Regions from separate parts of the Variovorax sp. W1I1 genome, predicted to be linked through region 2. Evidence: riboswitches for the same ligand, from Rfam matches in the RefSeq annotation. Region 2 holds a riboswitch; the other holds the start of a gene.
The links. Region 2 has a riboswitch for S-adenosylhomocysteine ahead of ahcY (adenosylhomocysteinase). Riboswitches for the same ligand answer to the same signal wherever they lie in the genome.
Positions count from the first base shown of each region.

Region 1: it holds a riboswitch for S-adenosylhomocysteine, as region 2 does, so the genes downstream of both, metH (methionine synthase) here and ahcY (adenosylhomocysteinase) in region 2, are expected to answer to the same signal.

Region 1 covers NZ_JAUSWZ010000001.1:6,374,591-6,382,248, forward strand. Annotated here, with positions in the region: gene QFZ83_RS29695 (LysR family transcriptional regulator) at 1-181, opposite strand, end outside; gene QFZ83_RS29700 (PACE efflux transporter) at 281-754, shown strand; gene QFZ83_RS29705 (lipase secretion chaperone) at 651-1,613, opposite strand; gene QFZ83_RS29710 (triacylglycerol lipase) at 1,633-2,670, opposite strand; S-adenosyl-L-homocysteine riboswitch at 2,811-2,884, shown strand; gene metH (methionine synthase) at 2,907-5,654, shown strand; gene QFZ83_RS29720 (glycosyltransferase family 39 protein) at 5,707-7,509, shown strand; gene QFZ83_RS29725 (glycosyltransferase) at 7,506-7,658, shown strand, end outside.
Region 2 covers NZ_JAUSWZ010000001.1:139,145-146,802, forward strand. Annotated here, with positions in the region: gene QFZ83_RS00640 (alpha/beta fold hydrolase) at 1-560, opposite strand, end outside; gene phaP (TIGR01841 family phasin) at 584-1,087, opposite strand; gene QFZ83_RS00650 (hypothetical protein) at 1,256-1,891, opposite strand; S-adenosyl-L-homocysteine riboswitch at 2,009-2,078, shown strand; gene ahcY (adenosylhomocysteinase) at 2,153-3,592, shown strand; gene QFZ83_RS00660 (TlyA family RNA methyltransferase) at 3,601-4,437, shown strand; gene metF (methylenetetrahydrofolate reductase [NAD(P)H]) at 4,448-5,272, shown strand; gene QFZ83_RS00670 (septal ring lytic transglycosylase RlpA family protein) at 5,356-5,982, shown strand; gene QFZ83_RS00675 (23S rRNA (adenine(2030)-N(6))-methyltransferase RlmJ) at 5,992-6,942, opposite strand; gene QFZ83_RS00680 (hypothetical protein) at 7,031-7,570, shown strand.

The DNA.
Region 1 (7,658 bases), 6.2 Mb from region 2:
CGGTGGGCTGGGGCTCGCGGCCCTTGCGGTCGAACAGGGGCAGGTTCAACTCGGCTTCGAGGCCGGCGATGGCCATGCTCACGGCCGACGGCACCTTGTGCAGCGCCCGCGCGGCGGCTGAAAACGAGCCGTGGTCGATCACGGCCAGGAACACCTCGACGTTGTCGCTGGAGAATGCCATGGCGTCCGATCTATCAATTAAATTGAAATAAGGCGACTTTTTATATCAGTAAATAGCAAATAAAGTCCAACCATCGCATCAAGTTCAAGAGGAAAAGTCATGCAAGGGCTCCAGCGTCGTGTCGTCTACATCTCCCTGTACGAAGGGATTGCCATCGTCTGCGCGAGCGCCGGCCTGGCCCTGATGACGGACGCGGGGCTCGGCCATTCCGGCGTGCTGGCGGTGGCCGCATCGGTGGTCGCGGTGATCTGGAACCTGATCTTCAACGCGCTGTTCGAGCGCTGGGAATCGCGCCAGGCCGTGCGCGGGCGCAGCGTGCGCCGCCGCATCGCCCACGCCATCGGCTTCGAGGGCGGGCTGATCGCGTTCCTGGTGCCCCTGTTCGCCTGGGGCCTGGGCGTGACGCTCTGGCAGGCGCTGGTGATGGACCTGGGCCTGGTGCTGTTCTTCCTGGTCTACACCTTCGTCTTCAACTGGGGCTTCGACCGGGTGTTTGGCCTGCCGCGTTCGGCGCAGGCTTTGCCGAGCGCAATGCCAGCGCCCCGCTCAGGCGCAAGCGCTCCCGCTCGTTGAAGAGCGACTCGCGCAACTGCGCCTGCTGGTCCGGGGGCGCGTTGGCGTACTGGTCGAGGCGGTTGTTCCAGTCCTGGTTTTCCTGGTCCAGCGCGGCCAGTTGGCGGGCAGCTTCGTAACCGTAGGTGGCGCTGCGTTCGGCAAAGCGCTCCTGGGCGCTGGCGCCGCGCGCCTCCATGGCATCGGTCTGGCGCTGCACATCGACCTGCGCGGTGAAGGCGCGCCGCTGCTCGCGCTGTTCCGGCGTGAGCAGGGCTTCCTCGCTGCGCTTGGCGGCCGCCTCGCGCTCCTCGGGCGTGAGGTTGGCGTCGCGGGCGATCGCCATCTTGTCGGCCATGAGGGCGTCCTGGCGGATCTCGTCGCCGAAGAGGCCTTCGATTTCCTCGGGCGCGAAGTACCTGCGCCGCACTTCGGCGCGCGCCTCGATGGTCTTGCGCAGCGACGCGGGGTCGCCGGCGTCGGGCGGCGGCAGGGCCTGCATGGCTTCCTGCATGTCGATGTAGCGCTCGAGCAGGCCCATCGCGCGCGCGACCAGTTCGGCGGGCAGGCGCTTGGCGAGGAGGCCGGGGGCCATCGCCATGAAGGCGGCCTTGCCGGTGGCCTGGGCCTCGGCGAGGGCGCTCTCGAAGATCAGGACCAGCGATGGGTTCAGCATCGCGTCGGGGGTGGGGCGGGCATCGCCCATCGGCTGTGTCGTTGCCGGCACCGCGCCGCCCGGGCCGGTGGTGGCGGCAGTCGCCACCACCGTGTCCGGGGCGTCGGCCGGCGGCAGCCCGTCCACCAGCCACCATCCGGCAAGAATGGCGAGCGCCGCGGCGCCCGCCATCGCGCCGAGCTGCAGCGGTCTCGCTTTTTTCACAACAAGGCGCGCCGCATCGTCAGAGGCCCGCGCTCTTCAGTCGCGCGGCCTGCTCCTGGTAGAGCTGCACCGGCTTCTTCTCGAACAGCGTCCACAGCCCGATGTAGGTCAGGCCGAAGAGCTGGTTGACTTCGTCCAGGTGGTTCTGGCGGTAGTCGCCCAGGTGCGTGCCCAGGCGCGTGGAGCACACGGCCAACAGGCCGTCGTTGGTCTCGCTCCCGAACGCGATGAGGCTCAGCCCGCCCATGGCGACGTCGCTCGCATCGAACGCATTGGTGAGCGGCTGCACGCCGGACCACGAGTAGTAGCGCACGCCGTTCGCCTCGGCCGGACCGCTCTTCACGTCGCACGAGGAGCCGGGCGCCGGGCGGCCTTGGGGAAACTTCTTGTCGAAGGCCGCGCCTCCCGCGGTGGTGAGCGAATTGAGCGCGTTCAGCGGCACCTCGGGCAGCTGACTCGGGTCCTTGCCCGAGATGGCGCCGAGCAGCAGCATCGCGAGCCGCAGCGTTTCCGCGACCACCGCTTCGGAGACGCTGCCCTCGGGAATCTTGCGGAGGATGTCCGCCACCTTCGATCCGCCATTGGCCCCGCCCACGGAGGTGACCGAGGCGACCAGTCCGGGCTCCACCGCCGCCACGTAGCGCGCGGTGGGCGCGCCCTGCGAATGGCCGACGAGGTTGAACTTGAGCGACGGGTTGCCCGAGAGCGCCCGCAGGTTCTTCAGCTCCTGGATCAACTGCTCCCCGCGGATCTCCGAGCTGTTGGCGCCCGAGACCTGGGCCACGTACACCTTCGCGCCCGCGCCGGCCAGGCTCTCGGGGATGCGATAGAAGTAGTCGATGCCCAGCACGTTGTCGAAGCCGAAGAGGCCGTGCACGAGCACGATCGGGTTCTTGGTCTTCGCTTCGCTGGACGTCACCCGGGCCTGGACCTGCGTGGGAGTGTCGGTGATGGCCGCCTGGCTCAGCGTTGTCGTCCCCACCAGACCGAGAAGCAGTGCGGCGCACACCGAGCGGGCGGCGAGGCGCAGCAGCCTCGAATTCCTCTTTCTTGGCATATGTTCATTCCTTTGTTTTCAGATAAAAACACGAACGTTCGTTCTTCGACGAATTGCGCGCCCGCATTCTGTGGGGGGGGCCTGTGGGGCCTGACTAGGGCTTTCCCGCGGGCTCGGACGAACGCCCTTAAAATCCATCCCCTCCCAAGGAGCGTTGCAGCGGTCCGCCCGGCGGGCCGTCAGGCTTGGGATTTCAAAACGACGCTCGCCTGTCCGTTCCTTTCGCAGGTGAGCCCATGGCGCAGACCCCACAGATTTCCGTTCCCCCCATGAAGTTGTCCGGCCTCGAGCCGGTCGCCATCGGCGAGGGCACACTGTTCGTCAACATCGGCGAACGCACCAACGTCACCGGTTCCAAGGCCTTCGCGCGAATGATCCTGAACGGCCAGTTCGAAGAGGCCCTGGCCGTCGCGCGCCAGCAGGTCGAAAACGGCGCCCAGGTGATCGACATCAACATGGACGAGGCCATGCTCGACAGCAAGGTCGCGATGGTCCGGTTCCTGAACCTCATTGCGAGCGAACCCGACATCGCGCGCGTGCCGGTGATGGTCGACAGCTCCAAGTGGGATGTGATCGAAGCGGGCCTGCGCTGCATCCAGGGCAAGGGCATTGTCAACTCGATCTCCATGAAGGAGGGCGTGGACAAGTTCAAGCACGAGGCCAAGCTCGTGAAGCGCTACGGCGCCGCCGCCGTCGTCATGGCCTTCGACGAGAAGGGACAGGCCGACACCTACGAGCGCAAGGTCGAGATCTGCGAGCGCGCCTACCGCATCCTGGTGGACGAGGTGGGCTTCCCGCCCGAGGACATCATCTTCGACCCGAACATCTTCGCCATTGCCACCGGCATCGAGGAGCACGACAACTACGCGGTCGACTTCATCAACGCGGTGCGCTGGATCAAGGAGAACCTGCCGGGCGCGAAGGTGTCGGGCGGCGTGTCGAACGTGAGCTTCAGCTTCCGCGGCAACGATCCGATGCGCGAAGCCATCCACACCGTGTTCCTGTACCACGCGATCAAGGCGGGCATGGACATGGGCATCGTCAACGCCGGCATGGTGGGCGTGTACGACGACCTGGAACCCGAGCTGCGCGAGCGCGTGGAAGACGTGGTGCTCAACCGCCGGCCCGACGCCGGCGAGCGCCTGGTCGAAGTGGCCGAAACCGCCAAGAGCGGCGCCAAGGACGAGAGCAAGCGCCTCGAGTGGCGCGGCACGCCGGAGAACCCGGTGCACGTCAATCAGCGCCTCTCGCACGCGATGGTGCACGGCATCACCGACTTCATCGTCGAGGACACCGAAGAGGCCTACCAGCAGATCCTCGCCAAGGGCGGCCGTCCGCTGCATGTGATCGAAGGCCCGCTCATGGACGGCATGAACATCGTGGGCGACCTATTCGGCGCCGGCAAGATGTTCCTGCCGCAGGTGGTGAAGTCGGCGCGCGTGATGAAGTCCGCCGTGGCCCACCTCTTGCCCTACATCGAGGAAGAAAAGCTGCGCGATGAAGCCGCGGGTCGCGACGTGCGCACCAAGGGCAAGATCATCATCGCCACGGTGAAAGGCGACGTGCACGACATCGGCAAGAACATCGTGACCGTCGTGCTCCAGTGCAACAACTTCGAAGTGGTGAACATGGGCGTGATGGTCCCGTGCCACGAAATTCTGGCGCGCGCCAAGGTCGAGGGCGCGGACATCGTGGGTCTCTCCGGCCTCATCACGCCGAGCCTGGAAGAGATGCAGTACGTGGCCGGCGAGATGCAGCGCGACGACCATTTCCGCATCAAGAAGATCCCTCTGATGATCGGCGGCGCCACCACCAGCCGCGTGCACACGGCCGTGAAGATCGCGCCGCACTACGAAGGCCCCGTGGTCTACGTGCCCGACGCGTCGCGCAGCGTGAGCGTGGCGCAGTCGCTGCTCTCCGACCAGGCCACCGCGTACATCGACGAGATCAACGCCGACTACGAGAAGGTGCGCACGCAGCACGCCAACAAGAAGCAGGTGCCGATGTGGCCGCTCGCCAAGGCGCGCGCCAACAAGACGCCGGTCGACTGGTCGAACTACGTGCCGCCGGTGCCCAAGTTCATCGGCCGGCGCGTGTTCAAGAACTTCGACCTGACCGAGCTCGCCAAGTACATCGACTGGGGCCCGTTCTTCCAGACCTGGGACCTGGCCGGCCCGTTCCCCGCGATCCTGAAAGATGAGGTGGTCGGCACCGAGGCCGTGCGCGTATACGCCGACGGCCAGCGCATGCTGAAGCGCCTGATCGAAGGCCGCTGGCTCAGCGCGAGCGGCATCGTCGGCTTCTGGCCCGCCAACACGGTGAACGACGACGACATCGAGCTCTACACCGACGAGACGCGCAGCGAAGTCGCGCTCACTTGGTACGGCATGCGCCAGCAGACCGAGAAGCAGGTGATCGACGGCGTGATGCGCCCGAGCCGGTGCCTGGCCGACTTCGTCGCGCCGAAGGACAGCGGCTTGAAAGATTACGTGGGCGTGTTCGCGGTTACCGCCGGCCTGGGCGTCGAGAAGAAAGAGAAGTACTTCATCGACGACCTGGACGACTACTCGGCCATCATGCTCAAGGCCCTGGCCGACCGGCTGGCCGAGGCCTTCGCCGAATCGCTGCACCACCGTTCGCGCACCGACCTCTGGGGCTATGCACCCGACGAGGGCCTGAGCAACGAGGACATGATCGCGGAGAAATACCGCGGCATCCGCCCCGCGCCCGGCTACCCGGCCTGCCCGGACCACAGCGTGAAGGGCCCGATGTTCGACCTTCTGGCCTGCGCGGACATTGGCATGACCCTGACGGAAAGCCTCGCTATGATGCCGGCCGCCAGCGTCAGTGGTTTCTACCTGAGCCACCCCGATGCGACGTACTTCAACGTCGGCAAGATCGGGCACGACCAGTTGCAGGACCAGGCCGCGCGGCGCAAGGAGAGCGAGTCCGATCTCGAGCGGCTCCTCGCGCCCAACCTTTGAACCTGCCGGCCGGCCTGGCCGACCGGCACCGGGAGTTGTTATTCAGAAGCTGATGTTTGCAGCCGCGCACTACGCGGCACTCGTGGTTTTCGTCGTCAGCTGCTGGGGGTGGGGGCGCGGCGTGCTGGCTCGCCTGGCGCCGCCGCCGCGGCGCGATGGCTGGCTCGAGGGTGCAGTGGCGGTCGCGCTCGGCGTCGGGCTCTTCATCTGCGCGTTCCAGGCGTTGGCGATCTTCGGTGTGTTCAAGCTCGGCGCCACGCTGGCGGTGATTGCCGGAGGCGTCGTCGTCGCCGCGCTGCAGTTGCCCGCGTGGCTGCGCGAGCGGCGCACCCTGAACGCGAGCGCCGTCGCCGTGCCGTGGACCTACTTCGACCGCATCGCGATGGTCGCGCTGGTGCTTGTCGCGCTGCCCGCATTGATCGCGCCGCTCGCACCGCCGGCCGCGTTCGACGAGCTGATGTACCACCTGCCCTATGCGCGCGAAGTCGCGCAGCAGGGCTCGCTCGGTATCCACAAGTGGTTGCGCTACCCCTGGTTTCCGTACAACTACAACCTGCTCTACGCCGCCGCCCTGCAGGTGGGCGACGACGTGCTGCCGCACTTCCTGAATGCGCTGGCGGGCGGGCTCTCGGTGGTGATGATCTATCGCCTCGGGATACTCCACGCCAATCGGCTCACCGCCTGCATCGGCGCGGCGATCTGGCTGGGGCTCGGCGACTACTCGAACGCGCTGATCGACATGGGCGTGGCGCTCTTCGTGCTCACGGCCTGCGTGTCGCTGTGGTGGTGGCGCGAATCGCAACCCGTGCACAGCGGCATGCGCTGGCTCGGCCTTGCTGCCTTCTGCCTCGGCGTGGCCGCAGGCTCCAAATACCAGGCGCTGGTATTCATGCCGCTGGTGGCTCTCTTCGTCGTGTGGCACGAGCGCCGGCCCAAGGCCTGGGCGCTGGCGTTCGTGTGCTTCCTGATCCCGTGCATCTACTGGTATGCACGCAACGCCGTCATGACCGGCGATCCGTTCAACCCGATCGGCGCACGCGTGTTCGGCTTCAGCGAGTGGATTCCGGCCGACTACGTGCAGCAGCTCGCCGACGTGCGCGACCACGCCGAGATGCCCAACGCGCTGATCTGGTCGGTGTTCCTCGCGCCTTTCGGTGTGTTGTGGAAGCGCTCGGCCGCGGTGCGCGCCGCGGGCTGGTTCTGCTTCTACTCGCTGGCCGTGTGGGTCGTGACCTCGCGCTATCCGCGCTATCTGACGGCCTCGTTCCCGCTGCTTGCGATGACGGCGGCCATAGGCTGGCAAGTGCTGTTCGGCTGGATTGCAGCGGGCGTGCGCCGCGTTTTCGGCATGAAGGCGGCCACCGCGGAAGGCGTGCCCGAACTCACCAACCGGCGCAGCGCGGCGCGCATCGGCGACTGGGTCGTGGTGTTGCTTCTGGCCGTGCTGGCGGCCGTGTCGGTGCGGCAGACCGCAGGCAAGGTCGCGATGATCTCGCCCACACCCGAGACGCGCGAGGCGTTCCTGCGCCAGCACGTGCCGGGCTACGCCGTCATGGACTACCTGCGCCGCAACCCCACCGGCCGCGTCTACCAGATCGCGCTGAACGAGGCGATCTACTACGGCCCGAATCCGATCTGGGGCGATACGCTCGGCCCGTGGCGCTATGCCGACTTCCTGCTGCTGCCGCCTGGCGACATGGCGAACAAGCTCGCCAAGCTGGGCTTCACCGCCATCGTCATGCCCGACCACCTGGCGCCGACGCTCGCGACCCGCGCCGGCTTCGACACCCACTTCGCCCCGCTGTTCGCACAAGATGGCAGCCGGGCCTACCGAATCCTTCCGACCGCACCATGAACGACGTTGACCACGCCGCCGACACCGTGAGCCGACGAAGCGCCGCGCCGCGCATCGCCGCGGTGATTCCGTGCTTCAACGAAGCGCTGGCCATCCGCCAGGTGGTCGAGGGCTTCCGCGCCTCGCTGCCGGCCGACGCCGAGATCCAC
Region 2 (7,658 bases):
TTCTTGTAGTGCGCCAGGTAGGCGTCGAAGGTCAGCGGTGTCGGCGAGAACAGCACCGCCAGCGCCTCGGGCGTGGGCGGCGGCAGCGCGGGGTCGCCGGTGGTCGACATGATGCTGGTGAAGGAGCGCATGCGCTGCGGGTGATGGATGGCCATCTCCTGCCCGATGGCGCCGCCCATCGAGGCGCCGACGATGTGCGCGCGCTCGATGCCGAGCGCATCGAGCAGGCCGATGCAGTCGTCGGCCATGTCGCGCAGCGTGTAGGGCACGGAGAGCGGCTTGCCCGCCATGGCCTGCAGCATCAGCGCCTGGATGTCGGGCACGCCCAGGTGCGACAGGTGCGTCGAATGGCCGATGTCCCGGTTGTCGAAGCGGATCACGCGGTGCCCGCCGGCTTCCGCGAGGCGGGCGCAGAACGCGTCGTCCCAAGCCACCATCTGGGCGCCGAGGCCCATGATCAGGACGAGCGGCGATGCCGCGGGATCGCCGAAGCTGGCCCACGCGATTTCGACACCATTGACCGGCCTGCGCCGCTCGATAGGGGGTGGGGCAGCGGTCATTGCGCGAGGCCTTTTTTATTTACTTATTTGCGCTGCAGCATCTTGGTCACTTCGTCCACGTTGGACTGGATGCGCTGGCGCACGACGTCGAAGGCATCGGCCTGCGACTTGGCCGCGAGGTTGGCCAGTTCCTTGATGTCGTCGATGGCGCGCTGGAACGACTGGCGGCCGAGCTCGTCGAGCTTGGCGAGGTTGGCCTTGGCGTCCTTGCCGGGCATTTCCTTGGCGGCGGTCTGCCATTCGGTGATGGCGCTCTTGATCATCTCGGTCTGCCGCTGCACCACGGTCTGCAGGCCCTGGTAGGACTTTTCGTTGGCCTGCATCAGCGCCTGCAAGTCCTTGCGGCCGCTCTCGAGCAGCTTGCCCGCGCCGCCGGTCAGGTTGAGTTCCTGCAGGCGGTCGGTCATGCCCTTGAGGTTCTTCAGCGGGTTGAGCATGTCGGCGGCGCTGGGAGCGGCCGCCTTGGTGCTGCTGGTGCTGCTGCTGGCAGTGGTCTTCTTGGCGGCGGCTTTCTTGGCAGTGGCCATGGTGCGGTATCTCCTGTGTCGGGTGAACGGGTGAATGGCGAGCAAACAAGGACCGGCCGGACGGCAAAAGTCCCTCGCCACGATACGCCGCACCGACGCGCCCGCGGTCCCCGCAGCGACAAATTTGCCTGCGGGATTTCCCTTGGGTGACTTGCCTTACATCGGCGCTTACATCGGCGGCGCGAAGCCGTCGCGCCCGGCCGTCACACGCAGCGCCGTGGGCGTGCCGTTCTTTTCCTGCGCATTGACCAGCACCTTGGCGCCGGGCACCAGCAGCGCCTCGGTGCCGGCGCGGAAGGTCACGACCGGCACATCGGGCGGCACAACGACCGTCTTCTCGCCGCCCTTGTAGGTCAGGCGCAGCTGCTGCCCGCCGCGCACCGATTTCGGCGCCGCGGCCAGGTCGGCGACGGTGGCGTTGGTCATCGTGCTCTCCGGCAGCAGGTCCCACGGCCGGTGGCCTTCGCCCGTGCCGCGCGCGGCCTCGGGGAACACCACGACTTCGAGCGCCTTCTGCGTGCCGTCGGCCTGCGGCATGGCGGCGGTGCCGATGAAGCTGCCCTTCTTGATGTCGGCGAGCTTGATGCGGTAGACCTCGGACAGCTGCATGTCGGCCGGCCGCGCGAGGCTGACCACTTCGCCGCCGCGGTCCTGCACGACGAGGGTCTTCGCGTCGACGCGGACGATGGTGCCGCGGATGCGGACTTGTTCGGAAGGGGCTTGTGCGGAGGCGGAGATCGGTGCGGCAGCAGCGGCAAGAAGAGCGGCCGAGGCCAGCAGGGTCGAGGAAATTCTGGAGAGCATGGGAAGGATCTTGGTGTTGGAGTGCGGATCAATGTACGCCTCGACAACGAAACGCGCTTCCCGCCATGCGGGATACCCCAGCGGTTGGCTCGGCCTGGCACCACGTCTACAATCCGCCGTTCCGAGGAGCGTTGCAGCGCCATCAAGGCGTGAGGCTCGGACCACATCGCAACCACGCTCACCCGCTGTTCTCGCGGTGAGTCCTTTTTCCGTCAGACCCCCGTACGCAGTGGCATCTTTCAAACCAGTTTTGGAGTTCTCATGAGCGCTGTTCTCAAGCCCACCCCCGTTTTGACCGCCGACCAGGCGATTGCCGACCTGTCCCTCGCCGCCTGGGGCCGCAAGGAAATCCGCATTGCGGAAACCGAGATGCCCGGCCTGATGGCCATCCGCGAAGAGTTCTCGAAGGCGCAGCCGCTCAAGGGCGCGCGCATCACGGGCTCGCTGCACATGACCATTCAAACGGCCGTGCTGATCGAGACGCTGCAGGCCCTGGGCGCTACCGTGCGCTGGGCCTCGTGCAACATCTTCTCGACGCAGGACCACGCCGCCGCAGCGATTGCCGCTTCGGGCACGCCGGTGTTCGCGATCAAGGGCGAGTCGCTGGAAGACTACTGGGGCTACACCCACAGCATCTTCGACTTCGGCCCCAAGGGTTCGGCGGGCGAAGGCCCCAACATGATCCTGGACGACGGCGGCGATGCCACGCTCCTGATGCACCTGGGCCAACGCGCCGAGAAGGACCTGGGCGTGCTGGCCAACCCGACCAGCGAAGAAGAACGCATCCTGTACGCAGCGATCAAGGCCAAGCTGGCGGTCGATTCGACCTGGTACACCCGCAAGTCCGCCGAGATCATCGGCGTGACCGAAGAGACGACCACCGGCGTGCACCGCCTGAACGAAATGAGCGCCAAGGGCACGCTGCTGTTCCGCGCCATCAACGTGAACGACTCAGTCACCAAGAGCAAGTTCGACAACCTGTACGGCTGCCGCGAATCGCTGGTGGACGGCATCAAGCGCGCGACCGACGTGATGATCGCCGGCAAGGTGGCCTGCGTGGCCGGCTACGGCGACGTGGGCAAGGGCTCGGCCCAGGCGCTGCGCGCACTGTCGGCGCAAGTGTGGGTCACCGAGATCGACCCGATCAACGCCCTGCAGGCTGCGATGGAAGGCTACAAGGTCGTGACGATGGAATACGCCGCCGACAAGGCCGACATCTTCGTGACGACTACCGGCAACAAGGACGTCATCACGCACGACACGATGGCCAAGATGAAGGACCAGGCGATCGTCTGCAACATCGGCCACTTCGACAACGAGATCGACGTCGCGTCGATCGAGAAGTACGAGTGGGAAGAAATCAAGCCGCAGGTCGACCACATCACCTTCCCGGACGGCAAGAAGATCATCCTGCTGGCCAAGGGCCGCCTGGTGAACCTGGGCTGCGGCACGGGCCACCCGAGCTTCGTGATGTCCTCGTCGTTCGCGAACCAGACCATCGCGCAGATCGAGCTCTTCACCAAGCCCGACGCCTACCAGGCCGGCAAGGTCTACGTGCTGCCCAAGCACCTGGACGAGAAGGTCGCGCGCCTGCACCTGAAGAAGGTCGGTGCCATGCTGACGGAACTGACCGACGCGCAAGCCGCCTACATCGGCGTGAGCAAGAACGGCCCGTACAAGCCCGACACGTACCGCTACTGATCCGCTGCATGCGCGCTGATCAATTGCTGGTGGAACGCGGCCTCGCCGCGTCGCGTTCGCAGGCCGTGCGGCTCATTGCCGGCGGCATGCGCTGGCGCGACGCGGGCACGAGCGACGCATGGCGCTCGGTCGTCAAGAACAAGGACGAAGTGCCTGCATCCGCCGAGCTCGAGCTCGACGATGCGGCCGAGGCGCGCTACGTCTCGCGCGGCGGGCTCAAGCTCGAAGGCGCGCTGAATGTGAGCGGTGTCGATCCCGCCGGCAAGCTGTGCCTCGATGTGGGCCAGTCGACCGGCGGCTTCACCGATTGCCTGCTGCAACGCGGTGCGACGAAGGTCGTGGGCGTCGATGTCGGCCATGGGCAACTGCATGCGAAGTTGCGCGAGGACGAGCGCGTGGTTGCCATCGAAGGCGTCAATGCGCGAGCGTTGTCGCCGGCCGATCTGCAAGTGGACGATGACGAGGACACCGAGGCGCAGGCTGCCGCAGAGGTCGACGAAGCAGCCGAGGCCCCGGCCGAGCCACGCTTCGACCTCATCGTCGGCGACCTGTCGTTCATCTCGCTCACGCTGGTGCTGCCGGCGGTGGTGCAGTTCCTGGCCGACGACGGCCAGCTCCTGATGCTGGTCAAGCCGCAGTTCGAACTGCAGCCCGGCCAGGTCGGCAAGGGCGGCATCGTGCGCGACGACGCGATGTACCCCGTCGTCGAGAAGCGTCTGCACGATGCTTGCGCGGCGCTCGACCTGAAGGTGCTGCGCTGGTTCGACAGCCCGATCGCCGGCGGCGATGGCAACCGCGAGTTTTTCATTCACGCCGAGCGCGCGTCCGGCGCGAACGGTTCCTAAGGAGACGCAGGTGCGCCTTCCGCTGAGTTTCGAATTCTTCCCGACCAAGACGCCCGAAGGCGCGGTCAAGCTGCGCGCGGTGCGCCAGCAGCTGTATGCGCGCAAGCCGCAGTTCTGCTCGGTCACTTATGGCGCGGGCGGCTCCACGCACCAGGGCACCTTCGGTGCGGTGCAGGAGATCCTGAACGAGGGCGTCGATGCCGCGAGCCATTTCTCGTGCATCGGCGCCACGCGCGCAACGGTGCGCGAGCAATTGACCGAACTGAAGGCCATGGGCGTCAAGCGCCTCGTGGCATTGCGCGGCGACCTGCCGAGCGGCTACGGCATCGGCGGCGAGTTCCACTATGCGAGCGATCTCGTGGCCTTCATCCGCGAGGAAACGGGCAGCGACTTTCACATCGAGGTGGCCTGCTACCCCGAAGTGCACCCGCAGGCACGCTCGCCCGAGGCCGACCTGCAGGCCTTTGCCGCCAAGGTGAAGGCGGGCGCCGACTCGGCCATCACGCAGTATTTCTTCAGCCCCGAGGCCTACTTCCGTTTCGTCGACGACGTGCGCAAGCTCGGCATCGACACGCCGATCGTGCCGGGCATCATGCCCATCACGAGCTCGACGCAGCTCATGCGTTTCTCGGACGCCTGCGGCGCTGAAATTCCTCGCTGGATCCGCCTGCGCCTGCAGGGCTTTGGCGACGACACGGCCTCGATCAAGGCCTTCGGCCTGGACGTGGTGACCGACCTCTGCGCGCGACTGCGTGACGGCGGCGCACCCGCGATCCACTTCTACACAATGAACCAGTCGACGGCGACGCTGGCCCTGCTGGAGCGCCTCGATTGAGAGGGCGCACCGCAGGTTCGCCGCTGCGCACGGGGTTTCGCCTCGTGCTTGTCGCGGTCACCTGCGTGCTGGCGGGCTGCGCCATGCCGCCGGCCACCGAAGGGGCCGCCGATCCGGGCGCGGCGGCGGGCTCGCGCCTGCGGCCGCTGTCCTCCGGGCTGGCGATTCCGCCAGGGGTCTCGGCGCGATCGAACGTGCCTTCGGTGCGCTATGACCTCGCGGTCTCAGGCACCGGCGAGCTGACGCCCGACGACGGCGTGCCCGGCGACAGCGGCCCGCGCGAGATCTTCGAACGTGGCGGGGCGTCCTGGTACGGCATCCAGTTCCACCAGCGCAAGACGGCGAGCGGCGAACGCTTCGACATGTCGGCCCTGACGGCCGCCCACAAGACCCTGCCGTTCAACACGCGCGTCTGCGTGCGCAGCCTCGTCAACGGCAGCGAGGTGCTGGTGCGCATCAACGATCGCGGCCCCTATGCGCAGGGCCGCGTGATCGACCTGAGCCGGGCCGCGGCCGAGCGCATTGGCCTCATCGGACTCGGAATCAAGCAGGTGGCGCTGTCGGTCGTCGGCTCCGCGGGCATGCGCTGCGGCGGTGTCGATGTGGAGCCGGGCGATGCCGCCGCTCCGGTGGCGCCCGGGGCCGATCGCGCCAAGGCCACGGTGCCGGCGCGCCGCAAGGCGGTTGTGCCGCAGCGCCGTCGCCGCTGAAAGGGCGGGTCAGCCGCCGCTGTCGAGCGAAAAGGTCGCGTTCCGGTCCTGCGCCAGCTTCTCGGCCAGTTGCGGCAACGCCGCCGCGAGCAGCGGCTTCAGGGTGTAGGGCGGGTTGATCAGGAACATGCCGCTGGCCGGCAGCCCGGGCCGCTTGGTCTCGCCGGTCGGCGTGGCCGTCAACTTGCTCGACTTGACCGTCAACGTGGCATGCAGCCACGGCTTGCCGGCCTTGGTCGCCATGGTCTTGAGCCGGCGCGGCAGGTCGTGCGCCTCGGGCCGCGGAATGATCGGATACCAGACGGCGTAGGTGCCCGTGGCAAAGCGCTTGAGCGCCTCGGCTGCGAAGTCGAGCACGCGGGCGTAATCGCTCTTGATTTCGTAGCTCGGGTCCATGAGCACCAGCGCGCGGCGGGACGGCGGCGGCAGGAACTTGGTGGCGCTGCTGAAGCCGTCTTCGGTCAACACGGCGATCTGCCGGCCGGCTTCGAGCTGCGCGATGTTGGCGCCGAGCGTGCGCGAATCGGTCGGGTGCAGCTCGAACAGCTTGAGCTTGTCGTGATCGCGCAGCAGGTGCTGCACGATGAACGGCGAGCCGGGGTAGACGCGGGCGCCGCCCTTGGGGTTGAAGTCGTGGATGACGCTGAGGTAGCGAGCGATCGCGTCGGCCAGAGGCGCCTCGGCTTCCGGCGCCACTTTCTTGGCCGCGGACTTCGCGGCGGGTGCGGCTGCGGCAGGCTCTTTGGGCGGGGCGAGCAGGCGCAGGATGCCGTCGGCCGCTTCGCCGCTGGTGTCGGCGTAGTCGCCATCGAGCCGGTACAGGCCCGCGCCGGCGTGGGTGTCGACGACCGTGAGGGCGGCTTCTTTTTCAAGCAGGTGGTCGAGCGTGGCAATCAGCACCGTGTGCTTGAGCACGTCGGCGTGGTTGCCGGCATGGAAGGCGTGGCGGTAACTGAACATGAGGGATTCCGGGATAGGTGGCAGATGCGCAACAGCCTCTTCAATGAAGCCGCGGTAACATCAAATTACAAAACTAGAGGGAAACAGGATGAGTCCGTCGAACTGGAGATTTTGGGGCCTCGCGGCCACGATGGGAATTTTGTCGGTCCTGGGCGGCTGCGCCGCGGTCAGCCAGGGGCTCGATCAGCCGATGCGCGTCGACGTCCTGTCGCAGACCGGAGAGGTCATTCCCGATGCGAGATGCAGGGCCGTCAACGACAAGGCCAAGGTGAGGATGAGGTCCGGCCGGGTCATCGGTGTGCGCCGCTCGCGGGCCGACCTGATGATCCAGTGCACCGTCGACGGGCAGGGCGTGGCTACCGGCCAAGCCATCTCGCGTCCCAACATCGGTTTCCTGGGCAATTTCGTCGTGGCCGGTGGCGTGATCGGCGCGGCGGTGGACGACAGCGCCGGTACGGCCTATACCTACCCGACCTGGATCCAGATGGTCATCGGCGAAGAGCGCCTCTACGACCGCAGCGGGCACCGGGATGAAAGTCTGGACACCGGCACGCTGGTGCGCAAGCTCGATGTCCCGGCGACAAAGGCCGCGGTGTTGACGGGGCCGGTGACGGCGCCGGTGCGCTGAACGGCTCGGCCGGCCCTCTGCCGAGGCTCGGAATTGGCCAGATCGGCCAATTCTTCATATAATCGCGGGCTTCGCAGCGTTTTTGTGG